3 regions of the Streptomyces sp. NPDC014623 genome follow, and region 3 is predicted to be linked to each of the others. Evidence: riboswitches for the same ligand, from Rfam matches in the RefSeq annotation. Region 3 holds a riboswitch; each other region holds the start of a gene.
The links. Region 3 has a riboswitch for thiamine pyrophosphate ahead of ACF1FZ_RS26380 (thiamine ABC transporter substrate binding subunit). Riboswitches for the same ligand answer to the same signal wherever they lie in the genome.

Region 1 (9,992 bases), on a different contig from region 3:
ATGTCGGTGCTGCACTGGCAGCTCGGCCTGCAGATGGCGCACGCCGCCGGCACCATCGGCTTCCTGGCCCTGGTGACCTGCTGCTTCGCCGCGATCGTGCAGTGGCTCAACGCCCGCTTCGGCGCGGCGGGGCGGATCCTCGTCCTGGCGGTGCTGATGCTCCAGCTGACCTCGGCCGGTGGCACCTATCCCGTGCAGACCAGTCCGGGCTTCTTCGGGGCGGTCCACCCCTGTCTGCCGATGACCTACGTCGTGGACGGGCTGCGGCGGCTGATCACGGGCGGCGGGCTCGCTCCGGTCTGGCAGGGCTGCGCCGTGCTGCTGGCCTTCACCGTGGGCGCACTGGCGCTGACGGCCCTGTCCGCACGGCGCAAACAGGTGTGGACACTGGAGCGGCTGCACCCGGAGCTGAGTCTGTGACCGCGCCGGAACCTGTGAGAATCGTGCGTATGGACAGCAGTAGCACCACACGCCGCCAGGTCACCCGGCAGAAGCTCTACGAGGCGGCGGTGACCCTCATCGCGGAGAAGGGCTTCTCCGCGACGACGGTGGACGAGATCGCCGAGCGCGCCGGGGTCGCCAAGGGCACGGTCTACTACAACTTCAAGAGCAAGACCGAGTTGTTCGAGGAGTTGCTGCGGCACGGCGTCGGGCTGCTCACGCAGTCGCTGCGTTCCGCCGCCGACGCGACGGACGCACGCGGCGGCACCCGTGTGGAGGCACTGGACGCGATGGTCAGGGCCGGTCTGGTCTTCATCGACCGCTACCCTGCCTTCACCCAGCTGTACGTCGCCGAACTCTGGCGCACCAACCGTGCCTGGCAGTCGACCCTCCTGGTACTGCGCCAGGAGGCCGTGGCCGTGGTCGAGGGTGTGCTCCGGGAAGGTGTCGCGGACGGCGAGCTCAGTGAGGAGATCGACATCCAGCTGACGGCCGCCGCACTGGTGGGGATGGTCCTGGTGGCGGCCCTCGACTGGCAGGCGTTCCAGCCCGAGCGGACGATCGACGACGTCCACTCCGCCTTGTCCCTGCTGCTGCACGGCCGGGTCGGCGGACGCTGAGCCGGACTTCCCCGCCCGTACGCGGAAAACGCCGGCCCGGTGGAATTCGATCCCCCCGAATTCCACCGGGCCGGCGTCCCGTGCCGCCGCGGAGCCCTCCCCCGTGACCCCGTGTCCCCCGTGGTCCCGGAGCTCCCCGTCGTGCGCCCCCGTTACGTCCGGGGTGCCGCGCCGTTCCGCCGCCCCGTGCCGGCGGTCCTGGCACCGCGCCCCTTCCGTGGTCTCCACTCTTCCGTCCGCCCAGGTGAGGGCCCATCCGCTTCCCTACTCATCTGCCGCACTGGGTAGGAGTACTCAGAGCTGGGCGGCAGGGCCCACCCGGGCGTCTCCCCGGCCGGACACGGCCGCGTCCGTCTCCGTGCTCCCGCCGGTGTCCACGGGCGGCCGGGCCGCCGGACTCATCACCTTCGCGGGATACGGCCCGGTGGCCGTGGCCGTCACCGCCAGGGCCCTCCTGCTGCTCGGCCCGGCGGTACCGCTCTTCCCGGCCTCCCGGATCCTCCGCTTCCCGCACCGCGGGCCGCAGCGCCGCGAGAAGGGGAGTCCGGCCGGGGCGAGCGGGTGCCGCCCTCACGGATGAACGGCCGGCGACACCCTTTAGGGTCACTGCCATGGCACGAATTGCGGTGATCGGCGCCGGGGCAGGCGCGATGGCGGCGGCCGCCCGGCTCTCCGTGGCAGGCCACCGGGTGACGGTGTACGAGCGGTCGCAGACCCACGGCGGCTCGTTCGGCCGGTTCACCCATGACGGCTTCGTCTTCGACACCGGCCCCGGGCTGCTGCATCTGCCCGCGGTCTACCGCGACCTGTTCGTGAAGACGGGCAAGGAAAGCCTGGAGCAGTGCGTCACGCTCACCCAGGTCGACCCGGCGAGCCGTCACCTCTTCGCGGACGGCACCGAGGTGTCGCTTCCCAACGCCTCACGGGCCGGGGTGACCAGGGCGCTGGACCGGGCACTCGGTGAGGGGACCGGGGCACGGTGGGGGGACTTCCTGGACCGGGCGAGGGAGGCCTGGAACAGGTCGCGCAGGCCACTGCTGGAGGAGCCGCTGCCCGAGGACCGGCAGATGCTGGGCCGCGATCCCTACCCCGCGGTACGACGGCGCAGGCTGCTGCGCGCCGCCCGGCAGGCGGGGACGTTGGCGGAGGTGGGCGCCTGGGAGCTGGCGGACCCCCGGCTGGCCGCCCTGCTCGACGGGTACGCCTTGTCCTACGGGCTGGACCCGCGCCGCGCTCCGGCCGCCGCCGCGCTGCTGCCGTACATGGAGGAGACGTTCGGGAGCTGGTACGTCGCCGACGGCATGCGTGCCCTGGCCGACGCGGTGTACGAGCGGTGTCTGGCCCGCAGGGTGGAGTTCGTCTTCGGCGCCGAGGCGGTCCGGGTGTCCGAGAGGGACGGGCGGGCGGCGGGCATCGAACTGGCCGACGGGTCGAGCGTGGAGGCCGATCACGTGGTCCTGGGCGCGCGGCCGGCCCCCGGCATCCTTCCGGGGCGGCACGAGTGGCCCGCCGGGGAACGGAAAGCTCCGGTGCCGGGCCGCTTCCTCGTCCTGCTCTCGCTGCGGGGCGCCCGGGAGGCCGGCGCCGTGCACCGGACCGTGGTGCACACCACCGACCCCGGGGCGGAACAGGAGGCGGTGTTCGGGGGCCGGACGGCGGAGCGGCCGACGGTGACGGTGCTGCGCCCGGACGATCCGGCCACCCGCCCCGACGACGGCCACGAGGCGGTGACCCTGACGGTCACGGTGGCGCCGCACGGCCCGGTCGACTGGACGGACGCGGCACTGCGCGAGCGGTTCGCGGACGCGGTGATCGGCCGGGCCGCCGAGGCCCTCCCCGGTCTGCGCGAGCGGATTCTGCACGCCGAGGTGCGTACGCCCGCCGAGACCGCGGCGGAGACGGGCGCCGAGGGCGGTTCGGTGCCGGCTCCGGCCCTGGCCGGGGCGGAGGGAGCGTATCTGCACCCGGGGAACCGCACCCCGTTGCCGGGGCTGTATCTGGCGGGCGGCTGGTCGCATCCGGGCGGCGGGCCGGCGCACGCCGGGATGTCGGGGGCCCTGGTCGCCGGACTCGTCGTGGAGGGCGACGGCTTCCGGGGCTCGCAGTGAGCGGCAGGGGACGCCGCGGCCGAGCCGGGCGCCTGCGGCCGGCCTGCGGGGCGGGCCGGCCGCGCGGGCCTCAGTAGCGGTGCTGCCCGTTTTGGCCGGTGTCGTACCCGTCTCCGTACGGGGCGGGCCGGACGGGGGCCTCCGGCGGCATCGGGGGGTACTGATCGCTCTCCCGCTGCTGCGGCACCCAGACCCCGCCCGGCGGGGTGTCGGTGTACTGCCCGGAGTACGGGTCCGCGGGCTGCTGTCCGGCGCCGTAGGCGGGGTCGTCGCCGTAGCCGTCGTATGCGGTGTGCTGCCCGGCGCCCGTGGCCGTGCCGAAGTGGGGGTCGGACCACGCGGCATGGCCCGCCTGGTCCGTGCCGTAGTCGTACCCGCCCGCGTAGGCGCCCTGGCCTTGGTATGTGTCCTGCCCCTGGTACGTGTCCTGGGGCTGGTGTCCGCCCTGACCGCTGTAGGGGTCCTGGCCGGCCGGCCGGCCGTAGCCGGTGTACGGGTCGTAGGCGGTGTACTGCGGCTGCTGTTCGCCCTGCTGGTCGTGCCGGTCACCGCCGCCGGCCGGCGCGGGGTCGGTGTAGACGCCGTACTGCCCGGTGTCGTCCGGCAGCGGCTCGGGCTCGTAGACCGCCGAGGGGGCGGCCTCCGCCTGCTGGGGGGCTTCCCCGTACTCCAGGCCGGAGACCTCGAGTACGGGCTTCTGGACGTCCGGGCCGCCCGCTCCCCGGCGACGGCGGCTCTCACCGGGGCTGCCGCCTATGGCCCACCCCGTGGAGAAGCCGCGCCTGAAGGAGAGCGTCACATACGTCTGGCCGGTCGCGAAGGCGATCGCCCCGATGATGATCACCGGCACGGAGGGGATCAGGACGCCGAGGACCACACCGAGGAAGCCGGCGAAGGCGAGCAGCCGCCACCGCAGACGCGCCTTGTACTGCAGAAGCACCTCGCCCAGCAGCCACAACGCCACTATGCCGAATGCGATGTAGAGGACCGTCCAGCCCATGCCCGCCCCCTCCTACGGCCACCGCCCCGGTCGGTGGCGGGTACGGCCGGTCACGACTGCTTGTGCAGTCCGAGATTCTCGTAGATCTCGAGTGTCGCCGTCGAGTTGTTGAGCGTGATGAAGTGCAGCCCCGGGACACCCTCGGAGAGCAGTTTCGCGCAGAACTCCGTGGCGAACTCGATGCCAATGGAGCGTACAGCGGCCGGGTCGTCCTTTGCGGCGAGGATGCGCTCTTCCAGTGAGGAAGGCAGGGACGCGTTGCTGAGCTGCGCGAATCTCTCCAGTTGTTTCACGCTGGTGAGGGGCATCACCTCGGGAATGACCGGGGTGTCGCAACCCGCAGCGACGAGACGGTCACGCATCTGCAGATAGTTCTCCGGATGGAAGAACATCTGGGTGATCGCATAGTCGGCACCGGCGCGGCACTTGTCCACGAAATGAGCGATGTCGGTGTCCCAGTCGGTGGACCGAGGATGCATTTCGGGGAAGGCCGCGACGCCGACGCAGAAATCTCCGGCTTCCTTGATCAGCCGGACGAGGTCCGCCGCGTACCGCACACCCTGGGGATGCTCGACCCACTCCCCCATCGGGTCGCCGGGCGGGTCCCCGCGCACCGCGAGGATGTTGCGGATACCCGCGTCGGCGTACTGCCCGACCATGTTGCGCAACTCGGCGACGGAGTGGTCGACCGCGGTGAGGTGCGCGACCGGGGTGAGCGTGGAGTCCGCGGCGATCTGCTGGGTCGCCCGCACCGTCCCGGCACGGGTCGAACCGCCCGCCCCGTACGTCACGGAGACGAAGCTCGGCCCCACCGCCTCGACACGGCGCAGGGCGTTCCACAGATTCCGCTCGCCCTTCTCGGTCTTGGGCGCCCAGAACTCGAACGAGAACGACGTCTCGCCGGTCGCGAGCAGGTCACGCACGGTGCGCGCGTGATCTGTCCTGGTGGAAGGTGTGCCAAGGGCCATACCGGGAGGTTAACCAGGGCCCGGCGCTCCCCCAACCGGAGGGGTGGAATTGCCCGGAATGAGAGGGGCTTTGTCCATCCTTCGGACACGCCCCCCGTCCGGTTCAGACGGCGTGGGCCCGGATGCGCCGCGCGAGGGAGGCGGCCGCCGCGGCCGGGTCCTCCGCCTCGGTGATCGCCCGCACGACGACGACGCGACGTGCGCCGGCGTCCAGCACCTCGTCCAGGTTGCCGGCGTCGATCCCCCCGATGGCGAACCACGGCCGTGCCGTGCCGAGCGAGGCGGCGTACCGCACGAGGCCGAGGCCCGGGGCGTACCGGCCCGGCTTGGTCGGAGTGGGCCAGCAGGGGCCCGTGCAGAAGTAGTCGGTCCCCTCCTCGGCGACGGCCGCGTCGACCTCGGCCTCGGCGTGGGTGGAGCGGCCGATCACCGCGTCGCCGCCGATCACGGCGCGGGCGGCGGGGACCGGCAGGTCGCCCTGGCCCAGGTGCAGCACGTCGGAGCCGATGGCATGCGCGACGTCGGCCCGGTCGTTCACCGCGAGGAGCGCGCCGTGGCGCTTGCAGGCGTCGGCGAAGACCGCGAGGTGTTCGAGCTCCTCGGCCGCCTCCATGCCCTTGTCCCGCAACTGCACGACGTCCACCCCGCTGGACAGCACGGCGTCGAGGAACTCGGGGAGATCGCCCTGCCGCTTGCGGGCGTCCGTGCACAGATAGAGCCGGGCGCCGGAGAGCCGGGTGCGAGGCGTGGACATGATGGTTCCCCCGTCGGTACGTCGATGGATCATTCGTGCGGCGGCGAATCGTCCGGCACGTGGACGGACCGCCGTGCCGGCGGCCCGGGGACGGCGGGGTGCGGGCCGCGTGTGCCACGGTCCGCACCCCGCTCACGGTCGTCCGGTCAGACAGCGAGCGCCTGGGCCCGGCGCTTCACCTCCGTACCGCGATTCTCGCTCAGGGCCTGCGCGGGGGTGCCGGGCAGGGTCGGGTCGGGGGTGAAGAGCCAGTCCAGCATCTCTTCGTCGTTGTAGCCGTCGTCCCTCAGGAGCGTCAGGGTCCCTGCGAGCCCCTTGACCACCTTGTTGCCGTCGATGAAGGCGGCAGGCACCTGGAGCGTCCGGTTCTCACCACGTCGCACGGCGATGAGCTGGCCTTCCTTGACCAGCTGCCGTACGCGCGTCACCTCGACATCGAGCATTTCCGCGATGTCGGGAAGGTGGAGCCAGGCGGGGACGAGAGCATCGATCTTTGCGTCAATCTCGGTCACAAGGACAAGCGTGCCATCCCGGACCGGCAGCCGGTACCCGGGCCGACCGTACGGGGCCGTCACCGCCCCCGGAGCGCCGCCGATTTCAGCGGCACGGAGGAGTCGGCGGCCCGCGCCGCGTCGATCCGCGCCCCGGCCTCGACGAGCTTGCGGCCCTGCGCCATGTCGCGGGGCCTGCTGACCGCCAGCAGGGCGACCAGGACCCCCTGCCTCAGCCAGCAGACCGTCCAGGACGGGTCCGCGGGGTCGCCCCGCCACAGCATCGTGTCGGCACCGGCGTGATGGCCGGCGTACTGGACGAAGCGCCCGAACTGCTCGGACCAGAAGTAGGGCACCGGGTCGTACGTCCTGGGCGCGCCTTCCGTGAGGGCGGCGGCGACCGTCCGGGGCCCCTGGAGCGCGTTGTCCCAGTGGTGGACCAGCAGCCGCTGCCCGTAGCGGGCGGACGGGAAGGAGGCGCAGTCGCCCACCGCGTGGACATCGGGCAGGGAGGTGCGCAGCGAGCTGTCCGCGGTGACCGAGCCGTCCGGACCGAGTGCGATGCCCGAACCCGCGAGCCAGGCGGTGGCGGGCCGGGCGCCGATGCCCACGACCACCGCCCCGGCGGGGACCGTCCGGCCGTCGGCCAGGTGGACCGCGCCCTGTTCCACGCGTGCGACCCGGGCGCCGGTGAGGAGTTCGGCCCCGCTCCCGGTGTACCAGCCGGCCATCGGAGCGGCGACCTCGGCGGGCATCGTGCCCGCGAGGGGGCGGTCCGCGGCCTCGACGACGGTGACCGCGCAGCCGGCCGCACGGGCGGCGGTGGCGAACTCGGCGCCGATCCAGCCCGCTCCGACGACGACCACGTCGTGCTGCCGCTCCAGGACGGGCCGCAGCCGGGCGGCGTCGTCGAGGGTACGCAGCAGGTGGACGCCGGGTACACCCTCGGAACCGGGCAGCGCGACGGGTTCCGCTCCGGTGGCGAGGACCAGCACGTCGTAGGCGACGGGCCCCTGAGGGGTGTCCAGCTCATGGGCGCCGGCGCGCAGGCCGGTCACGTCGAGCCCCAGGCGCAGCGTGATGTCCAGGGCTTCGAAGTCGACGTCGAAGGCGGAGTCCTCCGCCTTGCCGAGCAGGACCGCCTTGGAGAGGGGCGGTCTGTCGTAGGGCTGGTGCGGCTCGGCGCCGATCAGGGTGACGGGGCCCGTGAAGCCCTGTTCGCGCAGGGCCACGGCCGTCTGCACACCTGCCATGCCGGCGCCCACGATCACGACGCCCCGCGACCGGTGTCCCGCTGCAAGGTGCTGTGTCTGCTCGCTCACCCGTCCACCCTAGCCACCTGACGCCGCGTCACTTCGCGAGCTCCTCGACCACGCTCGTCCCGCTGCCCTCCTGGGACTCCCACGCCCAGGTCTCGTCCAGGCGGACCCGGCCGTCGGGGAGTTCCGTGACGGCCGAGACGCAGTGTCCGGAGGAGGTCGTCCCGTCCTGCTTCAGCTGGACGTAACGAAAGTCCAGGGTGTCCCCGTCCCGGGTGCCGACGAGATGCCCGCGTACGACGTCGCCCCCCGTGTACCCGGCCCATATCCGGCCGTCCCGCTCGTGATACGTGAACCGGGTCCGGGTCCCGACCTGTCCGGGGGCCTGGTCGGCGACCGGCGCGAGGACGAGACCGTCGAGTGAACGGGCCATGGGGACGGCTCCCTTACTGACTGCGGGTGGTGGGGTCTAGGCTGGCCACCGTAAGGCACTCGCGGGAGTCCGGACGCACCGGGCTGAGAGGGAGGCTGTCCGGCCTCCGACCGTACGAACCTGATCCGGGTCATGCCGGCGAAGGGAGGGGCTGGACGCCCATGCGTATCTCTGCGGAGAGTTCCGACGTCCTGGTCGTCGGAGGCGGCATCATCGGCCTGGTGACCGCCTGGCGGTCGGCCCAGCAGGGTCTGCGCACGACGCTGGCCGATCCCCGCCCGGGCGGCGGGGCCGCGCAGGTCGCGGCCGGGATGCTCGCCGCCGTCACCGAGCTCCACTACGGCGAGCAGATGCTCCTCGGCCTCAACCTCGCCTCCGCCGAACGCTATCCGGCGTTCGTGGCCGAGCTGGAGGAGGCGAGCGGGCAGGAGACCGGCTTCCGCGCCTGCGGCACCCTGTCCGTCGCGCTGGACTCCGACGACCGGGCGCATCTTCGGGAGCTGCACGCCCTGCAACAGCGTTCGGGCCTGGAGTCCGAGTGGCTCAGCGGCCGCGAGTGCCGCCGCCTGGAACCCATGCTCGCCCCCGGCGTGCGCGGTGGACTGCGGGTCGACGGCGACCACCAGGTGGACCCCCGGCGGCTGGCCTCGGCGCTGGTCACCGCGTGCGAGCGGGCGGGGGTGCTCTTCCGCCGCGCCTGGGTCCAGCGGCTCTCCGTCACGGGAGGCCGGGCCACGGGAGCAGCCCTGGCGGACGGCACGGAACTCGCCGCCGGCCAGGTGGTACTCGCCGGCGGGAGTCTCAGCGGCCGGCTCCAGGGGCTCCCCGGGGCGGTGCTGCCGCCGGTGCGCCCGGTCAAGGGACAGGTGCTGCGGCTGACCGTGCCTCCCGCGTACGCCCCCTTCCTCAGCAGGACGGTGCGGGCCGTCGTGCGCGGCGGCCACGTCTACCTGGTCCCGCGTGCGAACGGTGAGCTGGTGGTCGGTGCGACCACCGAGGAACTGGGCTGGGACACCACGGTCACCGCCGGCGGGGTGTACGAGCTGCTGCGTGACGCCCACGAGCTGGTGCCCGGCATCACCGAACTGCCGCTGACGGAGACCCGGGCCGGTCTGCGGCCCGCTTCACCGGACAACGCGCCGCTGCTGGGGCCCACCGCCCTTCCCGGGCTGCACCTCGCCACCGGGCACCACCGCAACGGGGTGCTGCTGACCCCCGTCACCGGCGATGTGATGGCCCACGTGCTGACCACCGGTGAGCTGCCCGAGGTCGGCCGCCCCTTCGCACCGCGCCGCTTCGCCCCCGTCGCCGCCTCGCCGGAGACCTCACCGCGCCCTTCCCCCGAAGACACCGCCCCCACGCCGCAGGAGCAGCCCGTATGACACAGCCCGTCCCCGCCTCTTCGTCCACCGTTGCCGTCTTCGTCAACGGGGAAGCGCGGTCCGTCCCCGTCGGCACCGCTCTGGACACCCTCGTCACGGAGCTGACCACGGCCCGCTCCGGGGTCGCCGCCGCGGTCAACGAGGCCGTCGTCCCACGCGGCCGGTGGTCCGCCACCGCGCTCGCCGAGGGTGACCGTGTCGAGATACTCACAGCGGTTCAGGGAGGCTGATCATGTCCGACGATCTCTTCACGCTCGGACCCACCGCGTTCTCGTCACGGCTGATCATGGGGACGGGCGGGGCTCCCAGCCTCGACGTGCTGGAACGTTCCCTGATCGCCTCGGGCACCGAGCTGACCACCGTGGCGATGCGCCGGCTGGACCCGACCGTGCAGGGTTCGGTGCTGTCGGTCCTGGAACGCCTCTCGATCCAGGTCCTGCCGAACACCGCCGGCTGTTTCACCGCCGGCGAGGCCGTGCTGACGGCCCGGCTGGCCAGGGAGGCGCTGGGCACCGACTGGATCAAGCTGGAGGTCG
Region 2 (9,992 bases), on a different contig from region 3:
TCTCCCTGCGAGACCCCCGGAGAGACCGCGTCGCGGGTCTGGAACACCCCGTACACCACCCAGGGCTGCCGTCCCATCTCGGTGAAGATCCAGCCCCAGGAGTTGGCGATCAAGGGGAACATCATGGTCCAGAGGGCGGTGAGCCAGTAGAGCTTGGCGAGCTTCGGGCTCAGCGCCTTGTTCCTGAAGAGGACCAGATTCGGCACTTCGTCCTCGCCGGTGCGCAGCGCCGGCGGCAGCAGGAACCTCCGCCGTGTCAGCCACAGCCCCAGCAGACCGAGCCCGAAGGACGCCATGCCGAAGCCGATCATCCAGCGGAAGCTCCAGAAGGCGACCGGGATGTTGGGCCGGTAGTCACCGGGCCCGTAAGTCTCCTGCAGTTCCTCGTTGATGTCGTTGATACCCGGGACGTACGAGGTGAAGGTGTTGTCCGCGAGGAAGGAGAGCACTCCGGGTATGGAGACCTCCACGTCGTTGTGCCCCTCGGCGACGTCTCCGACCGCGAAGAGTGAGAAGGGAGCACCCTCCTCGCCCTCCCACAGGGCCTCCGCTGCGGCCATCTTCATCGGCTGCTGCTTGAACATCACCTTGCCGAGCGTGTCCCCGCTGACAGCGGTGAGCATGCCGGCGGCCACCACTGTGACCAGCCCGACCCGTAGTGAGGTGCGCATCACACGGATGTGCTTCCGGCGGGCGAGGTGGAAGGCGGATATGCCGACCATGAAGGCGCCTCCGACGAGGAAGGCCGCCGTGATGGTGTGGAAGAACTGGGTGAGCGCGGTGTCCTGGGTGAGCACCTTCCAGAAGTCGGTGAGCTCGGCACGGCCGCGTTCCTCGTTGATGCGGTAGCCGACCGGGTGCTGCATCCAGGAGTTGGCGGCCAGGATGAAGAAGGTCGAGAGGATCGTGCCTATGGACACCATCCATATGCAGGCGAGATGGATCTTCTTCGGCAGCTTGTCCCAGCCGAAGATCCACAGGCCTATGAAGGTGGACTCGAAGAAGAAGGCGATCAGCGCCTCGAAGGCGAGCGGAGCGCCGAAGACGTCACCGACGAACCGCGAGTAGTCGGACCAGTTCATTCCGAACTGGAATTCCTGGACGATGCCGGTGACCACGCCCATGGCGATGTTGATCAGGAACAGCTTTCCCCAGAACTTGGTCGCCCTGAGGTACTTCTCGTCGTCCGTGCGCACCCAGGCGGTCTGCAGGCCGGCGGTGAGCGCGGCGAGCGAGATCGTCAGGGGGACGAACAGGAAGTGGTAGACGGTGGTGATGCCGAACTGCCACCGCGCCAGGGTCTCCGGTGCCAGAGCCAGGTCCACGACTCTTCTCCTTACGTCGCCGTGATCACAGCCGCGGACCCCCGGTCAATCCACCCGATCAAGGGAGAAAGCGGGGCACGCTTGTGAACGCGTTCACATTCACAAGCATTATGGCGCACATGTCTTCGAAGGCGTCGAGCGGGGGGTCCTTTCCGGCCGACCCACCCTGAGCCAGCCGAAACCGGACAGGTCGCCGGAGGTGCGGGCGGCGGCGCCGGGCACGGAAAGACCGGTGGCCCCCGGCCTCGTCATCGAGGTCGGGGGCCACCGGGAGTGATCAGGCAGCGCTATCGTCCCCGACGGAAGGACTCCGCCACCTTCAGGAACACGTCATTGGCCTCGGTCTCCCCGATCGTGACCCGCACGCCCTCACCGGCGAACGGCCGCACGACCACACCCGCCCGCTCGCAGATCCCGGCGAATTCGAGCGTGCGGTCCCCGAGCCGCAGCCAGACGAAGTTCGCCTGGGACTCCGGTACGGTCCAGCCCTGCCGCACGAGCTCCTCGTACACCCGCGCACGCTCGCAGACGAGCGACCCGACCCGCCCCAGCAGCTCGTCCTCGGCACGCAGCGAGGCGACCGCGGCGTCCTGGGCGACCTGGCTGACGCCGAAGGGGACGGCCGTCTTGCGCAGCGCCGCCGCCACGGGCTCGTGCGCCACGGCGAATCCGACGCGCAGACCCGCGAGGCCGTACGCCTTGGAGAAGGTCCGGAGGACCGCGACGTTGGTCCGGTCCCGGTAGATCTCGATGCCGTCGGGCACGTCGGCGTCCCGGATGAACTCCCTGTACGCCTCGTCGAGCACCACGAGGACATCGTCAGGGACACGGTCCAGGAACCGCTCCAGCTCCGCCCGGCGCACCACCGTGCCGGTCGGGTTGTTCGGATTGCAGACGAAGATCATCCGCGTACGGTCGGTGACCGCGCCGGCCATGGCGTCGAGATCGTGCACCTCCCCGCCGGTCAGCGGCACCTTGACGGACGTGGCGCCGCTGATCTGCGTGATGATCGGATACGCCTCGAACGAGCGCCAGGCGTAGATGACCTCGTCACCGGGGCCCGAGGTCACCTGGAGCAGCTGCTGTGCGACACCGACCGACCCCGTACCGGTGGCCAGGTGCGAGACCGGCACGGCGAACCGGTCGGCAAGCTCGTTCATCAGACCGGTGCACGCCATGTCGGGATAGCGGTTGAAGGCGGCTGCCGCGGCGAGCACCGACTCCATGACTCCCGGCAGCGGGGGATACGGGTTCTCGTTGGAGGAGAGCTTGAAGGCAACCGGCCCCTCCGCGGACGCCGGCTTGCCCGGCACATACGCAGGGACGCCGTCCAGCTCGGCGCGCAGCTTGGGGCTCGTCTCGCTCACCGCAGGTCCTCCTCGACCATCCGTTCACATCAATACTGCTCACCCTATGAGGATTGGGCATCCGTGCGAACGGCCCGGATCCGAAATCGTCCTCCCCCACGGGAAACACCTGTCCCGTGCGGCTCCGGCCGGCTTCGGGAGGGGAGCGCCGCGTATCCCGGCGCACGCCGGTCGCTCGCTCCGTGGCGCGCATCCCTCGAACAGGTGAGTTGAGACCTCTTCGAGACATGGAGCATTCAGTAGGTCCATGTGCGCCGACACATGACACATCGCCCCTGATGCCCTCAACAACCTTGCTTAGCAAGGCATCTATGCCTTTTTGATCATGCAGAAACGTGCCTGTCAACGTATGCATATGCGACCGGCCCGACCCGGCATCGGAGCCCTACTATCGGCTCGCCATGACAGCAGCAGGGAAGCACCAGGTGAGCCGGACAGAAACGCCCCGGCGCAGCGGCCGGCAGGGACGGGCGGGGATCCGGGACGTAGCCGCAGCGGCCGGGGTCTCCATCACGACCGTGTCCGACGCCCTCAACGGCAAGGGCAGGCTTCCGGACGCCACCCGCCGCCACGTCCGCGAGGTCGCCGAACGGCTGGGCTACCGCCCGTCCGCGGCGGCCCGAACCCTCCGTACCGGCAAGTCGGGACTCATCGGCCTGACCGTGACCACGTACGGGGATGAACCTTTCACCTTCACCGAATTCGCCTACTTCGCGGAGATGGCGAGAGCCGCCACATCGGCTGCGTTAGCCCGTGGCTACGCCCTCGTGATCCTTCCCGCCACCTCACGTCACGACGTCTGGTCCAACGTCGCACTCGACGGGACGGTCGTCATCGACCCCTCCGACCAGGACCCGGTGGTCACCGAACTCGTGCGCCAGGGCCTTCCCGTCGTCTCCGACGGGCGGCCGGCGGGCACGCTCCCGGTCACCGCGTGGGTCGACAACGATCACCGGGCGGCCGTCCTCGACCTCCTGGACCACCTCGCGGCCGCGGGAGCCCGCCGCATCGGGCTGCTGACCGGCACCACCACCGACACGTACACCCGCCTCTCCACCACCGCCTACCTCCACTGGTGCGAGCGGGTGGGCCAGGATCCGGTCTACGAGTCCTATCCGGCTCACGACCCCCGCGCGGGGGCGGTCGCCGCGGACCGCCTCCTCGCCCGCCCGGACCGCCCTGACGCCGTCTACGGGCTCTTCGACCCCAACGGCACCGATCTGCTCGCCGCCGCGCGCCGCTACGGCCTGCGGGTCCCTGAGGACCTCCTGCTGGTCTGCTGCAGCGAATCCGCCGTGTACGCGTCGACCGAACCCCCCATCACCACGCTCTCGCTGAAGCCCCGGAGAATCGGCACGGCGGTCGTCCAGCTCCTCATCGACGCCATCGAAGGGGTGGAACACGACGGCCCTGTGGAGCAGGTGATACCGACGGAGCTCATCGTCCGGACGTCCTCCCAGCGGCGTCCGCCGCGCACCACGGTCAGCGCTCCGCGGTCACCCGCCAGGGACTGATCAGGTCAATCCGGACCAAACGGCCGATGAACCAGGTGCGCGCACGGATTCACCACCCCTGGTGCGTCACACAGCACGATCCGCATTCCTATGATGGGCGCACGACACCGCGGACCACCTCTACCAGGCAGGGCCCGTCAGGTGTACGGAGGCGCGACGGTGGTGGAGGGGTCGATGACTCAGGGGGCCGGTCAGGAACCCGTGGTGCGGACAGCGACGTTGCGCGACTTCCGCGTACCGCCGTATGCGCAGGTACCGATGCCTCCGCCCTTGCCGCACCCCGGCAACGTCGCGGTGGGTGACGAGCCGCCGGAGGGGTACACCCCCACCGAGCGCGATCTTCCCGTGATCAACCGCGGCGACACCGTCCAGGTGCAGACCGTCCCCGAGGCCCGGCCCGCCGACGAATCCGGCCGCGGGCCGCTGTACGTCGTCGGAGACGTCCACGGTTACCTGGACGAGCTGCTGGCCGCCCTGCGTGAGCAGGGACTCGTCGACGCCGACGGACAGTGGTCCGCCGGCAACGCCAGGCTCTGGTTCCTCGGCGACTTCACCGACCGGGGCCCGGACGGCATCGGCGTCATCGATCTCGTGATGCGCCTCTCGGCGGAGGCCGCGGCGGCCGGCGGCTACTGCAAGGCCCTCATGGGCAACCACGAACTGTTGCTGCTCGGCGCGAAGAGGTTCGGTGACACCCCGGTGAACTCCGGCGCCGGAACCGCGACCTTCCAGGCCGCCTGGCTGCTCAACGGCGGCCAGAAGACGGACATGGAACGGCTCCAGGACGTCCACCTCCAGTGGATGGCCCGGCTCGACGCGGTCGTCGAGGAGGACGGGCACCTGCTGATGCACTCCGACACGACGGCCTACCTCGACTACGGATCCACCATCGAGGACGTCAACGACACGGTGCACGCCATTCTCACGCGGAACGACGCCGACGAGTGCTGGGACCTCTTCCGCAAACTCACCAAGCGGTTCGCCTTCCGCGACGAGGGAGGTGCACAGGCCGTCCGCGAACTGATGTCGACGTACGGCGGGCAGCGTGTCGTCCACGGCCACAGCCCCATTCCGTACCTGCTGGGAGAGGTCGGGCCGGAGGAGGGCGAGGACATGGCGCGGCCCGTGGTGGACGGCCCCCACGTCTACGCGGAAGGACTCGCCATCGCCATGGACGGCGGTGTGACGATGGCCGGAAAGCTGTTGGTCGTCCAACTCCCCCTGCACGACTGACGGTCACCGGGGAAGACATACCGCGGCCCGGCACCGCCGACGGCTGCGTCTATTTCCGGAAACCCCCTGTCACGCCGTGCCGTAGGCGCTCTACCATCGGCGTATCAGTAGCAGGCTCTCCTCCGTTTCCGCCCGATCGCCCGGCCACGCGGTCGATCAGGCCCTACGGAGCATCGGGGGATGCACATGAAAAGCGCTCCGCACCTGCTGGCCGAGGACCGCCCCGAGTACGAGCGGATCCTTGCCGACGCACTGCGTCATGCTCACGAACGACCGGATCTGGACGGAGTCGGTGACCGCCTCAACGCGGAACAGCTGCGGACGATGGCGCTCGACGCCACGCCTCTGATCACCGCGGCGGCCGCGACCGAGTACGACCACTACGTGAAGGCCCGCGAAGAGCTGCGCGGACCGGGCGACCTGGATGCGCACACGTCCGCCTTCGGTCCCGAGAGCGACGAAACGGGTGCCGGCACCCTGGCGGTGATCACCGTACTGGCGCCCGTCCTCGCGGCTACGGCCGCTCTGATATTCCTGCTGATCGGCTACCCCCTGAAGGCGCTCGACCCTGCTCCGGCCTTCGCGGGGACCATGGTCGCCGCGGGCTGGTTCTTCGCGGCCGTCGCCGCTGCGGCCATCCTCGTCGCCGCGGTGGGACTCCTCGTCACCGCCCTGCGCAACGGCGCCACCGCGCTGCCCGCCATGGACGAGGAGGAGGAACTGCCGGAGGACGTGGCACGCGCCCGGGAAGCCTGGCGCCACGCACTGCTGGAGCGCGGCCTCCTGCCCTTCCTGCGGGACGCGCTGGCCGACCCGGCCGCCGGCACCGCTCCGCGGACGCCGCACCGTCCGGCCGGCCGGATCCCGAAGATCGGCTACAGCAGACCGGACTTCTCCGGGCCGGAGAACGGCTCCTCGGCGGGTCCGCGCCCGACCTTCACCAGTCCCGACTTCACCAGCCCGGACTTCGGCGGTCCCGAGCATCAGCCGGAGTGATCAGGCCCGGGCGGGCCAGGCCCGGGCCGGAACAGCTGACGCCCTGCGCCCGGTACGACGGAGGCCGGAGCGGTGACCAGCCGGCCCGGCCTCCCCCGGTGGCTCCGGGGGGAGTTCAGACACCCTGCGGAGCCGGCCCCGGGTTCAGGTCGTGCTCGTTACACCTCACGCGCGCCCGCGGTGCGCGGGAAGACCAGCAGGAGGGCGAACAGCGTCATCCCGGCCGACAGCGACCGGGACGACGCCGTGACGTTGCGGTGCAACCGGCTCATCGGCCGGTCAGCCGGTCAGTCGGCGATCGGCAGATAGACCCTGTTGCCCGCCGCTGCGAACTCCTTGGACTTCTCGGCCATGCCCGCGTCGATTTCGGCCTGGGTGCCCCCGTGCTCCCGCCGGATGTCGTGGGAGATCTTCATCGAGCAGAACTTGGGTCCGCACATCGAGCAGAAATGCGCCGTCTTCGCGGGCTCGGCCGGCAGCGTCTCGTCGTGGAACTCCCGCGCGGTGTCCGGGTCGAGTGCCAGATTGAACTGGTCCTCCCAGCGGAATTCGAACCGGGCGTCCGACAGGGCGTCGTCCCACTCCTGAGCCCCTGGGTGCCCCTTGGCGAGGTCCGCCGCATGAGCGGCGATCTTGTACGTGATGACGCCGGTCTTCACGTCGTCGCGGTTCGGCAGCCCCAGGTGCTCCTTGGGGGTGACGTAACAGAGCATCGCCGTTCCCCACCAGGCGATCATCGCCGCACCGATGCCCGAGGTGATGTGGTCGTACGCGGGGGCGACATCGGTGGTGAGGGGGCCCAGCGTGTAGAACGGCGCCTCCTCGCAGATCTCCTGCTGGAGATCGATGTTCTCCTTGATCTTGTGCATCGGGACATGGCCCGGGCCCTCGATCATCGTCTGGACACCGAACCGCTTGGCGACCGTGTTGAGCTCACCGAGCGTGCGGAGTTCGGCGAACTGTGCCTCGTCATTGGCGTCGGCGATGGAACCGGGGCGCAGCCCGTCGCCGAGCGAGTACGTCACGTCGTAGGCCGCGAAGATCTCGCAGAGTTCCTCGAAGTGCTCGTACAGGAACGACTCCTTGTGGTGCGCCAGGCACCAGGCCGCCATGATGGACCCGCCGCGCGAGACGATTCCGGTCTTGCGACGCGCCGTCAGCGGGACGTACGGCAGCCGGACACCGGCGTGCACCGTCATGTAGTCGACGCCCTGCTCCGCCTGCTCGATGACCGTGTCCCTGTAGATCTCCCACGTCAGCGCCTCGGCCCGGCCGTCGACCTTCTCGAGCGCCTGGTAGAGGGGAACGGTGCCGATCGGGACGGGGGAGTTGCGCAGGACCCACTCACGGGTGGTGTGGATGTTGCGGCCGGTGGAGAGGTCCATGACCGTGTCGGCGCCCCATTTGGTGGCCCAGGTCATCTTGTCCACCTCCTCCTCTATGGAGGAGGTCACGGCGGAGTTGCCGATGTTGGCGTTCACCTTCACCAGGAAACGCTTGCCGATGATCATCGGCTCGATCTCCGGGTGATTGACGTTGGCCGGCAGCACCGCCCTGCCCGCCGCGATCTCCTCGCGCACGACCTCGGGTTCGACGTTCTCCCGGATCGCGACGTACTCCATCTCCGGGGTGATCTCGCCCCGGCGGGCGTACGCGAGCTGTGTGACAGGCCGGCCGTCACGGCTGCGGCGGGGCTGCCGCGGGCGTCCCGGGAAGACCGCGTCGAGATTGCGCAGGCCTCCGCGCGGCGAAGTGTGCTTGAGCCCGTCGTCCTCGGGCCGCGCGGGACGACCCGTGTACTCCTCGGTGTCCCCGCGGGCGATGATCCAGTTTTCCCGGAGCGGGGCGAGGCCCCGGCGCACATCGGTGTCGATGGTGGGATCGGTGTACGGGCCGGACGTGTCATAGAGCGTCACGTCCTTGCCGTTGGTGAGGTGCACCTGACGAACCGGCACCCGGAGATCCGGGCGTGAGCCCTGGACGTACCCCTTGTGCCAGCCGATGGACTTCCCGGCCCCGTCGTTCCCCGCGCTGTCGGTGTCCGCCGTGGTCACTGCGCTCGCCGAGAGCCGCGCCTTCTGCGCGTTCCCCGTCGAGGCAGGCGTGCGTGCGTCCGCTGTGGTCATGAGACCTACTCCCTACGCCGGCATTACCCGGTAACAGGTTCGGCGGTCGGCGCAGCGTGTCCCGTACTCGGTATACGGAGGTCAGCGCCCTCTCAGCCCGGTGCTCCGAGCTCCCGCGTGTACAAATGCGCCTCCACGCTAGCCTCCCTTCGGGCGTGCTGGCCAGAGGGCCACCCCACTTCTTGGGATGATCGCCGTGTGACGTCCTCCGGAAGCGCCCCTGAACCCCATGACCCCGCATCAGACAACACGCAGGGTCACGCACACGGCCACTCCCACAGCCACGGTCCTGCCGCGCCCGTGTCCAAACATCTGCGCAAGGTCATCGCGGCCGTGGTGATCCCCTTCGCCACAGCGGTCCTGGTCGGCCTCGTGGCGCTCTGGCCCGGCGGTGCCCCCGCCCATGAGCGCACAGGTGTCGGTTTCGACCGGCAGACCCAGGACGGGCGGGTGACGAAAGTCGTGCCGGTCGACTGCGCGGACGTCAACGCCTCGCAGGTACCGCCGACCGGAGACACCTCCACGCCCTCGGGACGGGAGGCGGTCAACGAGCGGACAGGCCAGTGCAAGAAGGCCACGGTCGAGGTGACGACCGGTAAGGACAAGGGCCGTACGTTCGTCGAGGTCGTCCAGCCCGATGCGCCGCGGCAACTGCGCCAGGGCCAGGGGGTGGTCGTCGCGTACGCCCCCGACGCGCCCCGGGACCTGCAGTACTCGGTGACCGATGTGGACCGCTCGTTCCCGATGGCGCTGCTCGCCGGGATCTTCGCCCTCGTGGTGGTCGTGGTGGGCAGACTGCGTGGACTGATGGCACTGATCGCTCTCGCCGTCTCCTTCGCCGTGCTGACCCTGTTCATCCTGCCCGCGATCCTGCAGGGCTCGAACCCTCTGGTCGTCGCGGTGATCGGGGCCAGCGCCATCATGCTGATCGCCCTCTACACCTGCCACGGGCTGACGGCCCGTACCTCCGTCGCCGTCGTCGGCACCCTCATCTCCCTGCTGTTGATCGGGTTGCTCGGCTCACTCTTCATCGGCTGGGCCAGCCTGTCCGGCAACACGGATGACAACACCGGCCTCATCCACGGGCTGTATCCGGGTATCGACATGAGCGGCCTGCTGCTGGCCGGTGTGATCATCGGATCTCTCGGCGTGCTCGACGACGTGACCGTGACCCAGACGTCGGCGGTCTGGGAGCTCCATCAGGCCGACCCGACCATGGGTGTGCGCCGGCTCTACCGGGCAGGCATCCGGATCGGGCGCGACCACATCGCCTCGGTCGTCAATACGCTCGTGCTCGCGTACGCGGGTGCGGCGCTTCCTCTGCTGCTGCTCTTCTCCATCGCGCAGAGCGGTGTGGGCACGGTGGCCAACAGCGAGCTGGTCGCGGAGGAGATCGTTCGTACACTGATCGGATCGATCGGGCTGGTCGCC
Region 3 (9,992 bases):
CTCGGCACGGTCATGAACTGCCTGGCGCTGCAGGACTTCCTGGAGAAGGAAGGCATCGACTCACGCGTCCAGACCGCCATCACCATGGGTCAGGTCGCGGAGCCGTACATCCCGCTCCGTGCCGTACGGCACCTGGAGAAGGGACGCGTCGTGATCTTCGGTGCCGGCATGGGAATGCCGTACTTCTCCACCGACACGACCGCGGCCCAGCGCGCCCTGGAGATCGACGCCGAGGCGCTGCTGATGGGGAAGAACGGCGTGGACGGGGTCTACGACTCCGACCCGAAGACCAACCCCGACGCGGTGAAGTTCGACGCGCTGGAGTACGGCGAGGTGATCGCCCGCGATCTCAAGGTCGCCGACGCCACCGCCATCACGCTCTGCCGTGACAACCAGCTCCCGATCCTCGTCTTCGAGCTGACCGCGGAGGGCAATATCGCCCGCGCGGTCAAGGGTGAGAAGATCGGCACGCTGGTGAGCGAAGAGAGCACCCGGGCCTGACGGCCCAGAAGATGGACAACGGCCTGCCGGTCGGACACCGTGCAGGTGAGGACGCCGACGCAGGATCCGACGATGCCGGGTCCGCCCAAGACACGCAGGAGCACGTGGTGATCGAAGAAATCCTCCTCGAGGCCGAGGAGAAGATGGAGAAGGCCGTCGTCGTCGCGAAAGAGGACTTCGCCGCGATCCGTACCGGTCGTGCGCACCCGGCGATGTTCAACAAGATCGTCGCGGACTACTACGGCGCGCTGACCCCGATCAACCAGCTCGCCTCGTTCTCGGTCCCCGAACCGCGGATGGCTGTGGTGACCCCGTTCGACAAGACCGCCCTGCGCAACATCGAGCAGGCGATCCGTGACTCGGACCTCGGTGTCAACCCGAGCAACGACGGCAACATCATCCGTGTGACGTTCCCCGAGCTCACGCAGGACCGCCGCAAGGACTACATCAAGGTCGCCAAGACCAAGGCCGAGGACTCCAAGATCTCGATCCGCTCCATCCGCCGTAAGGCCAAGGAGTCGCTCGACAAGCTCGTCAAGGACAAGGAGTCCGGCGAGGACGAGGTCCGCCGTGCGGAGAAGGAGCTCGACGACACCACCGCGAAGTACGTCACGCAGGTGGACGAGCTGCTCAAGCACAAGGAAGCCGAGTTGCTCGAAGTCTGATGAACGACTCTTCCTGGGGCGCCCCGCAGGGAGCCGGTTACTGGGGCGCGTCCGAGACGGGGACCGCTCCGGCGGGTCCCGCATACGATGTGCGAGGCGCCCAGCAGACTCGGCCCATGCCCATCGTGCCGGACGCTCCCGACGCAGGTAGAGACGCTGACGACCGCGACGACCGGAACAGGGACGCCGCCGCCCGCGTCAGCGGCCCCCTGTTCCGTGACGAAGAGCCGCAGGAGCCCATGTCCACCCCGTTGCCGACGCCCCCGCCGCACAGGAAGCGTGCGGGGCGTGATCTGCGTGCCGCCATAGGGGTCGGTCTCGGGCTCGGCGCGGTCGTCGCCGGGTCGCTCTTCATCGTGAAGGCCGTCTTCGTCGGTGTGGTCGTGATCGCGGCGGTGGTGGGGCTCTGGGAACTCGCCTCCCGCCTCAAGGAGCGCAAGGGGATCAACGCCCCCCTCGTGCCGCTCGCCGTCGGCGGCGCCGCCATGGTGGTCGCCGGCTACGTGCGGGACGCGGAGGGCGCCTGGACCGCGATGGCGCTCACCGCGCTCGCGGTCCTCGTCTGGCGGATGACGAAGCCCCCGGAGGGCTACCTCAAGGACGTCACGGCCGGTGTCTTCGCCGTGTTCTACGTGCCGTTCCTGGCGACGTTCGTCAGCATGATGCTCACCGCGGACGACGGTGCGTGGCGGGTGCTGACCTTCCTGCTGCTCACGGTGGTCGCCGACACCGGTGCGTACGCCGTCGGATGGCGCTTCGGCACGCACAAGCTGGCACCCCGCATCAGTCCCGGGAAGACCCGTGAGGGCCTTCTGGGCGCGGTCGGTTTCGCGATGGCCGCCGGTGCGCTGTGCATGCAGTTCCTGATCGAGGACGGCAGCTGGTGGCAGGGACTGCTGCTGGGGCTCGCCGTCGCCGTCAGTGCCACGCTGGGAGACCTGGGCGAGTCCATGATCAAGAGGGACCTCGGGATCAAGGACATGGGCACACTGCTGCCCGGCCACGGCGGCATCATGGACCGGCTCGACTCGCTGCTGCCGAGTGCTCCGGTCGTGTGGCTGCTGCTGGTGCTGTTCGTGGGATCCGGCTGAGCGGAGCCACGGCTTTCCGCGTCGCTCTTCCACGGGGCCCGCCGTCCACCGGACGGCGGGCCCCGCCCGTGTGCGCTCAACGACGCCGGGGCAGCCTCCTGCCGTTCCCGCGGAACCGCGGGAGGAGGAACAGTCCGGACAGGACCCACACCGTCAGGAACGCCCGCCTGAACCACGGAGGGCTGCCGGCGCTCGTCGAGTTCGGCTGCGGCCGGCACGGCCGGCTCCTGCTGCCGGGTCCTCCGGACGCGCCGCCGGTCCATGGGACTCCACCGGCACATGCGCTCGGCCCTGCAGGGCCCGGGCCGGCGGGAGCGCCGGCACCGGGCGCCGGCCGTGCGATCGGTCACCGTCGCCGCGCACGGCTGAGCCGCTCGCGGGCCGTGGGCGGCCTGCCGACGGCCGGCGCGGGTGGCCGGGGAGCCGCCCGAGCACCGGCGGCCCTGAGGACCACGGTGTGTCTGCGACACTGGAAGAACCATGCCTAAGCCCGGAGAACTCACTTTCGTCGCGCCCCGCGGAGCCAAGAGGCCGCCGCGGCACCTCGCCGACCTCACGCCCGACGAGCGCAAGGAAGCAGTCGCCGCGACCGGCGAGAAGCCCTTCCGCGCCAAGCAGCTGTCGCAGCACTACTTCACGCGGTACGCGCACGATCCGGCGGAGTGGACCAACATCCCGTCCGCGTCGCGTGACAAGCTCGCCGAGGCGATGTTCCCCGACCTGATGTCGGTCATGCGCCACATCAGCTGTGACGACGACACCACCCGTAAGACGCTCTGGAAGCTGCATGACGGCACGCTCGTCGAGTCGGTCCTGATGCGCTACCCGGACCGGGTGACCATGTGCATCTCGTCCCAGGCGGGCTGCGGGATGAACTGCCCGTTCTGTGCGACCGGTCAGGCAGGGCTGGACCGCAATCTGTCGACCGCCGAGATCGTGCACCAGATCGTGGACGGCATGCGGGCGCTGCGCGACGGCGAGGTCCCGGGCGGCCCGGCGCGGCTGTCCAACATCGTCTTCATGGGCATGGGCGAGCCGCTGGCGAACTACAAGCGCGTGGTCGGGGCGATCCGCCGGCTGACGGACCCGGAGCCGGACGGTCTGGGGCTCTCGCAGCGCGGTATCACCGTGTCCACGGTGGGCCTGGTACCGGCGATGCTGCGCTTCGCCGACGAGGGCTTCAAATGCCGGCTCGCGGTCTCGCTGCACGCGCCGGACGACGAGCTGCGCGACACCCTCGTGCCCGTGAACACCCGCTGGAAGGTCCGCGAGGTCCTGGACGCCGCGTGGGAGTACGCGGAGAAGTCCGGCCGCCGTATCTCCATCGAGTACGCGCTGATCCGTGACATCAACGACCAGGCATGGCGGGGTGACCGGCTGGGCCGGCTGCTCAAGGGGAAGCGGGTACACGTCAACCTCATCCCGCTGAATCCGACCCCGGGCTCGAAGTGGACCGCCTCGCGGCCCGAGGACGAGAAGGCTTTCGTCGAGGCGATCGCCGCCCATGGCGTGCCGGTCACCGTCCGGGACACCCGCGGCCAGGAGATCGACGGAGCCTGCGGACAGCTGGCTGCCTCCGAGCGCTGACGCTCTCCCGGCGGGCAGGTGCCATCCGGCCGGTCCGGCGTGATCCGGCCGGTGTAGCCTGGCCCGGAAACCAACTTCATATTCCGGCAGGGGAGCGCCACAGCGCTGAGAGTGCGGCACCGGGGACAGGCCGGCCGCAGACCCTCTGAACCTCGCCCGGGTCATTCCGGGTAGGAAGTTCGGACCTTACTCAAGCTGTTGCGCCCTGCCCGCTCGCGAGCGGGCAGGGCCGCGTCTCTTCCTGGTCATCTCCAGGAGGAATCATCATGAAGACCACCACGAAGTACGCGGCGACGGCGCTCGCCGCCGCGCTCGGTGCCACCGTGCTCGCGGGCTGCGGCGGTTCCGGCGACGGGGCCTCCGGCGATGCGGGAGCCGGCTCCAGGACCGTCACCCTGGTCAGCCATGACTCGTTCAACGCCTCGGACGCCGTCCTGAAGGCGTTCACGAAGGAGACCGGCTACAAGGTCGAGGTGCTCAAGAGCGGTGACGCCGGAGCCGCGCTCAACCAGGAGATCCTGACCAAGGGCTCCCCCCGCGGCGACGTGTTCTTCGGAGCCGACAACACGCTGCTCTCCCGGGCCCTGGACAACGGCCTGTTCACGCCGTACGAGGCGAAGGGCCTGGACCGCGTCCCGGCCGGCACGCAGCTCGACAGGGGCCGGCACCGGGTCACGCCCGTCGACACCGGTGACATCTGCGTCAACTACGACAAGAAGTACTTCGCCGACAAGAAGCTCGATCCGCCGAAGTCCTTCGACGACCTGCTGAAGCCCGCGTACAAGGACCTCCTCGTCACCGAGAACGCCGCGACCTCCTCGCCGGGCCTCGGCTTCCTCCTCGGCACGGTCGCCACCTACGGCGAGACCGGCTACCAGGACTACTGGAAGAAACTGAAGAACAACGGCGTCAAGGTCGTCGACGGCTGGGAGCAGGCGTACAACGAGGAGTTCTCCGGCTCCGCGGGCGGCAAGAAGACCAAGGCCGACCGGCCGCTCGTCGTCTCGTACGCCTCCAGCCCGCCCGTCGAGGTGCTGTACGCCGATCCGCAGCCCGCCGAGGCGCCGACGGGCGTCGCGACAGGTACCTGCTTCCGTCAGATCGAATTCGCCGGCCTGCTGGACGGCGCGAAGAACGAGGCGGGCGGCAAGGCGCTGCTGGACTTCCTGATCAGCAAGCAGTTCCAGGAGGACATGCCGCTGAACATGTTCGTGAACCCGGTGGTGAAGGACGCGAAGCTGCCGGAGCTCTTCACGAAGTTCGGAGCGACCGTCGACGAGCCGGCGACCGTGGCCCCGGAGAAGATCGCCAAGAACCGTGAGCAGTGGGTCCAGTCGTGGTCCTCGCTCGTCGTGAAGTAGTCGCGCGGCCCTCCTGGAGGGGGAACGCGGTGCGGCTCGGCCTCATGGCCGTGCCCGTCGCGTTCTTCGCGCTGTTCTTCGCCTACCCGGTCCTCGCGATCGTCGGCCGGGGGCTGAAGGCGGACGGTGTCTGGCGCTTCGGCCGGATCGGCACGGTGCTGAGCCGGCCGGACATCCTCGACGTCCTCTGGTTCACCACCTGGCAGGCCCTCGCCTCGACCGCACTCACCCTCCTGATCGCGCTGCCCGGCGCCTACGTCTTCGCCCGGTTCGACTTCCCCGGCAAACAGCTGCTGAGGGCCGTGGTGACGGTGCCGTTCGTCCTGCCGACCGTCGTCGTGGGTACGGCGTTCCTGGCGCTGCTGGGACGCGGCGGGTTCCTCGACGAGCTCTGGGGGGTCCGGCTCGACACCACGGTGTGGGCGATCCTGCTCGCCCACGTGTTCTTCAACTACGCGGTCGTCGTACGGACGGTGGGCGGCCTGTGGTCGCAGCTCGACCCCCGGCAGGAGGAGGCCGCCCGGGTGCTCGGGGCCGGCCGCCTCGCAGCCTGGCGGCGGGTAACCCTGCCCGCGCTCGCCCCGGCCGTGGCCGCGGCGGCACTGATGGTCTTCCTCTTCACGTTCACCTCCTTCGGGGTCGTCCAGATCCTCGGCGGTCCGGCCTACTCCACGCTGGAGGTGGAGATCTACCGGCAGACCGCCCAACTGCTCGATCTGCCGACGGCCGCCGTACTGACCCTGGTGCAGTTCGCGGCGGTCGCCGGCATCCTCGCCGTCCACGCGTGGACCGTACGGCGCCGGGAGACGGCCCTGAGGCTCGTGGACCCGGCGCAGACGTCCCGGCCTCCTCGCGGGGCCGGGCAGCGGGTGCTGCTCGGCGGCGTGCTGCTGACCGTGCTGCTCCTCGTCCTGCTGCCGCTCGGCGTGCTGGTGGAACGCTCCCTGGACACCTCGGACGGCTACGGGGCCGGCTTCTACCGGGCCCTGCGGACCGTCGACGCCAGCGGCTCCACCTTCCTGGTCCCGCCGCTCGACGCCATCGGCAACTCCCTGCGCTACGCGCTCGTCGCGACGCTCATCGCCCTCGTGGTCGGAGGCCTCGCCGCAGCGGCCCTGACCAGGCGGGCGGGGCCGCTCGTGCGGGGCTTCGACGCCTTGCTGATGCTGCCGCTCGGGGTGTCGGCGGTCACCGTCGGCTTCGGCTTCCTCATCACGCTCGACAAACCGCCGCTCGATCTGCGTACGTCCTGGATCCTCGTCCCGCTCGCGCAGGCCCTGGTGGGTGTCCCCTTCGTCGTACGGACGATGCTGCCCGTCCTGCGCGCCGTGGACGACCGGCTGCGGGAGGCCGCCGCGGTGCTGGGCGCCTCGCCGCTGCGGGCCTGGCGGGAGGTGGACCTCCCGCTGGTGCGGCGGGCCGTGCTGGTGGCGGCCGGGTTCGCCTTCGCCGTGTCACTCGGGGAGTTCGGCGCGACCGTGTTCATCGCCCGCCCCGACAACCCCACCCTGCCGGTCGCCGTCGCCAGGCTGCTCGGGCGTTCCGGAGAGCTCAACTACGGCCAGGCGATGGCCCTCAGCACGATTCTCATGCTCGTCTGCGCGGTGTCGCTGCTCCTGCTCGAACGTATCCGCACCGACCGATCCGGGGAGTTCTAGAGATGCTGGCAGTGGAGTCCGCCACGGTCCGGTTCGGGAAACGGACGGCGCTGGACGCGGTGGACCTGGAGGTCGCGGACCACGAGATCGTCTGTGTGCTGGGTCCGAGCGGCAGCGGCAAGTCGACGCTGCTGCGGGCCGTGGCCGGGCTGCAGCCCCTGGACGGCGGACGGGTGTTCCTGGACGGCGCCGACCAGGCCCCGTTGCCCGTGCACCGGCGCGGGCTCGGTCTGATGTTCCAGGACCATCAGCTGTTCCCGCACAGGGACGTCGCCGCCAACGTCGCTTTCGGACTGAGGATGCACGGCGTCCCCCGCGCCGAGCGGGACCGCCGGACCGGTGAACTCCTGGATCTGGTCGGCCTGCCCGGAGCCGGCCGACGGGCCGTCGCCGCTCTGTCGGGCGGCGAACAGCAGCGCGTCGCTCTCGCCCGGGCCCTGGCGCCACGCCCGAAGCTGCTGATGCTGGACGAACCGCTGGGCCAGCTGGACCGGAGCCTGCGCGAACGGCTCGTCGTCGAACTCCGCACCCTCTTCGGCCGGCTGGGCACCACCGTGCTCGCCGTCACCCACGACCAGGGCGAGGCCTTCGCGCTCGCCGACCGTGTCGTGGTCATGCGGGACGGCCGGATCGCCCAGGCGGGAACCCCGCTGGAGGTCTGGCAGCATCCCGCGTCGGCTTTCGTCGCCCGTTTCCTCGGCTTCGACAACCTGGTGGACGCCACGGTCACGGGGACGGCCGCCGACACGGCCTGGGGCAAGATACCGGTGCCCGAGGGGGCGCCTCAGGGCGCATGCGAACTGCTCGTGCGGCCGGGGGGCGTCCGGATCGGCGGCCCGCAGGACGGCCTGCGCTGCTCGGTGGGCGTACGCACCTTCCGCGGACACCACGTCACCGTCCTCCTGCACCCCGGCGAGGGGCCGGACCTGGAGGCGGAGTGCGCGCTGCGGGACACCCCGGAGGAGGGGGCCGTCGTGGGCGTGACCTTCGACCCGGCGGAGACGGTGGTCCTCCCACCGGCCTGAGTGCGCCGGGTGGCGGCCCCGGCTGCCGGCCGGGTCAGCCCGTCAGCCGGGCGAGGGCACCGGCCGCCTCCTCCACCGTGTCGACGAGCGCGATGCGGGACTCCATCGGCCGGCCCGCCGCGAGTGCGCTCAGCAGGGGCCACGCGGGCAGTTTCTCCGTCCAGTGCGCGCGGTTCACCAGCACCATCGGTGTGGGCGCGGAACGCGACTCGTAGTAGTTCGGCGTCGCGTTGTCGAAGATCTCCTGCACGGTACCGGCGGCGCCCGGCAGGAAGATCACACCGGCCGTCGACCGGGCCAGCAGCCCGTCCTCGCGCACGGCGTTCGCGAAGTACTTGGCGATGTGGTCCGCGAAGGCGTTCGGCGGCTCGTGGCCGTAGAACCAGGTCGGGATCGCGACCGAGGAACCGCCGTGAGGCCAGCGCTCCCGCACGGCGAAGGCGGCTTTCACCCAGGCGGTGACCGACGGGCTGAACGACGGCTCCGCGGCCAGGAGTTCACAGGCCTTGAGCAGCATCGCGTCGGAGTGCGGAGCCGCGTACGCGCCGAGGTTGGCCGCTTCCATGGCGCCCGGGCCACCGCCCGTCGCCACGGTCAGACCGCTGCGGGCCAGCTCCCTGCCGAGTACGGCCGCGCCGTGGTACTCCTCCGATCCGCGGGCCATCGCGTGGCCGCCCATCACGCCCACCACGCGGGCCCCGGCGAGGTGCTCGTCCAGAGCGTCGGAGACCGCGTCGTCGTGGAGTGCCCGCAGCATCGAGGCGAAGACGTCGCCGTTCGCCTCGGTCGCCTGGAACCAGTCGTACGCCCGGGCGTCGGGCGTCGATCCGTAACCACCCTCGGTCAGGCCCTCGTACAGGGCGTCGGGGGTGTAGAGCAGCCCGCGGTACGGGTCGAAGGGAAGACCCGGTACCGGCGGGAAGACGAAGGCGCCGTCCGCCCGTATCTTCGCGTCCGAGCGGGGTTCCATGCGGCAGCCGAGGAAGACGGCGCCCCGGGTGTCGGTCATGAGCAGCGCGTCGCCCCGGTCCGTCAGGTCGACGGCCTGGACGCGGTGGCCGGCGAGCGTGCCGGCCGCGACTGCCTGGTCGAATGCGGTGAGCGTCTCGATCTCGATGCCCGGCGCGTACGTGTACTCGTCCGTGTTCTCCACGCCGCCATGCTACGGACCGGCCCGGCGGCGGATGTCACCCCGTCAGAGGCAGCGCTGCCAGCTCCGCGAACGCCCAGGTGAGCGGGGCGAAAACGGTCAGCAGCACCAGGGCCCGCAGGACTGCGGCGGCGCGGAGGACGGACGCCGGCGCGCCGAGCCGCAGCAGGGTCCTCGCCGTACGGGCACGGGCCTGCCTGGCCTCCAGGGCGGTGGTCAGCAGGGTGGCCGTGGTGCAGCCGAGGACGAGTACGGCGCCGAGCGCGGTGAGCGGACCGAAGGGGCGGGGCCCGCCGGTGTACAGCACGGAGGCCGCGATCACCCCGGACAGGACCGCGCAGACGATGCCCAGCGGGCGCCCGATCCGCGACGCCTCGTCCATCAGGACCCTCCCCGCCAGCAGCCGTACGGCCCCCGGGCGCACCGCCTGGAGCAGCCGTCCGCACAGATGGGTGAGACCGGGCCCCACCATGGCCAGACCGATCGCGGTGAGGATCCAGCCCGCGAGCACGGCGGCCGGGGCCGAGCCCAGCCTGCCCGGCAGCGGGAAGGGGCCGCCCGCCGGGCCGCGGCTCGCGTACGCCTCGACCGCGAGTCCCACCGCGGTGAGCGCCACTCCCCAGGGCAGCCCCGCCGGCGCCGGTGCGGGTGCGAGATCCTCCTCGGCCTCCTGGGCACCGGACGGTGCGACCGGCCTGGAACGCAGCGCGAGCCCGCCGGCCGCGGAAGCGGCCAGCGGCACCAGCGCCAGCAGCGTGAGCGCGGCACCCATCGGCAGTGGTGCGCCCGCGCCGAGGAACTCGGCCGCGCCGCCGCCGAGCGGCAGCCCGGCCGGATCACTACGGAGGCGGAGGAAGAGGAGCAGCGCCACCACCGATCCCAGTGTGGTGGAGAGGGCCGTCGAGACCGCGCCCAGCACGGCGAGACGGGCCGGCCCGAGACCGGAGGCGAAGA

Region 1: it holds a riboswitch for thiamine pyrophosphate, as region 3 does, so the genes downstream of both, thiO (glycine oxidase ThiO) here and ACF1FZ_RS26380 (thiamine ABC transporter substrate binding subunit) in region 3, are expected to answer to the same signal.
Region 2: it holds a riboswitch for thiamine pyrophosphate, as region 3 does, so the genes downstream of both, thiC (phosphomethylpyrimidine synthase ThiC) here and ACF1FZ_RS26380 (thiamine ABC transporter substrate binding subunit) in region 3, are expected to answer to the same signal.

What each region holds. Positions count from the first base shown of each region.
Region 1 is NZ_JBIBZU010000003.1:201,194-211,185, reverse strand. Features, by position in the region: gene ACF1FZ_RS07335 (YhgE/Pip family protein) at 1-420, shown strand, start outside; gene ACF1FZ_RS07330 (TetR/AcrR family transcriptional regulator) at 450-1,061, shown strand; gene ACF1FZ_RS07325 (hypothetical protein) at 1,432-1,641, shown strand; gene ACF1FZ_RS07320 (phytoene desaturase family protein) at 1,673-3,169, shown strand; gene ACF1FZ_RS07315 (hypothetical protein) at 3,240-4,169, opposite strand; gene metF (methylenetetrahydrofolate reductase [NAD(P)H]) at 4,220-5,137, opposite strand; gene thiE (thiamine phosphate synthase) at 5,241-5,891, opposite strand; gene ACF1FZ_RS07300 (Rv2175c family DNA-binding protein) at 6,038-6,403, opposite strand; gene ACF1FZ_RS07295 (NAD(P)/FAD-dependent oxidoreductase) at 6,463-7,704, opposite strand; gene ACF1FZ_RS07290 (hypothetical protein) at 7,733-8,074, opposite strand; TPP riboswitch at 8,126-8,238, shown strand; gene thiO (glycine oxidase ThiO) at 8,236-9,456, shown strand; gene thiS (sulfur carrier protein ThiS) at 9,453-9,686, shown strand; gene ACF1FZ_RS07275 (thiazole synthase) at 9,689-9,992, shown strand, end outside.
Region 2 is NZ_JBIBZU010000009.1:65,426-75,417, reverse strand. Features, by position in the region: gene ACF1FZ_RS16540 (cytochrome ubiquinol oxidase subunit I) at 1-1,325, opposite strand, end outside; gene hisC (histidinol-phosphate transaminase) at 1,613-2,692, opposite strand; gene ACF1FZ_RS16530 (LacI family DNA-binding transcriptional regulator) at 3,094-4,206, shown strand; gene ACF1FZ_RS16525 (metallophosphoesterase) at 4,381-5,439, shown strand; gene ACF1FZ_RS16520 (hypothetical protein) at 5,620-6,435, shown strand; gene thiC (phosphomethylpyrimidine synthase ThiC) at 6,723-8,561, opposite strand; TPP riboswitch at 8,554-8,688, opposite strand; gene ACF1FZ_RS16510 (YibE/F family protein) at 8,760-9,992, shown strand, end outside.
Region 3 is NZ_JBIBZU010000018.1:93,686-103,677, reverse strand. Features, by position in the region: gene pyrH (UMP kinase) at 1-501, shown strand, start outside; gene frr (ribosome recycling factor) at 609-1,166, shown strand; gene ACF1FZ_RS26390 (phosphatidate cytidylyltransferase) at 1,166-2,257, shown strand; gene rlmN (23S rRNA (adenine(2503)-C(2))-methyltransferase RlmN) at 2,738-3,844, shown strand; TPP riboswitch at 3,923-4,039, shown strand; gene ACF1FZ_RS26380 (thiamine ABC transporter substrate binding subunit) at 4,111-5,205, shown strand; gene ACF1FZ_RS26375 (ABC transporter permease) at 5,250-6,863, shown strand; gene ACF1FZ_RS26370 (ABC transporter ATP-binding protein) at 6,866-7,888, shown strand; gene ACF1FZ_RS26365 (LOG family protein) at 7,923-9,041, opposite strand; gene ACF1FZ_RS26360 (hypothetical protein) at 9,076-9,992, opposite strand, start outside.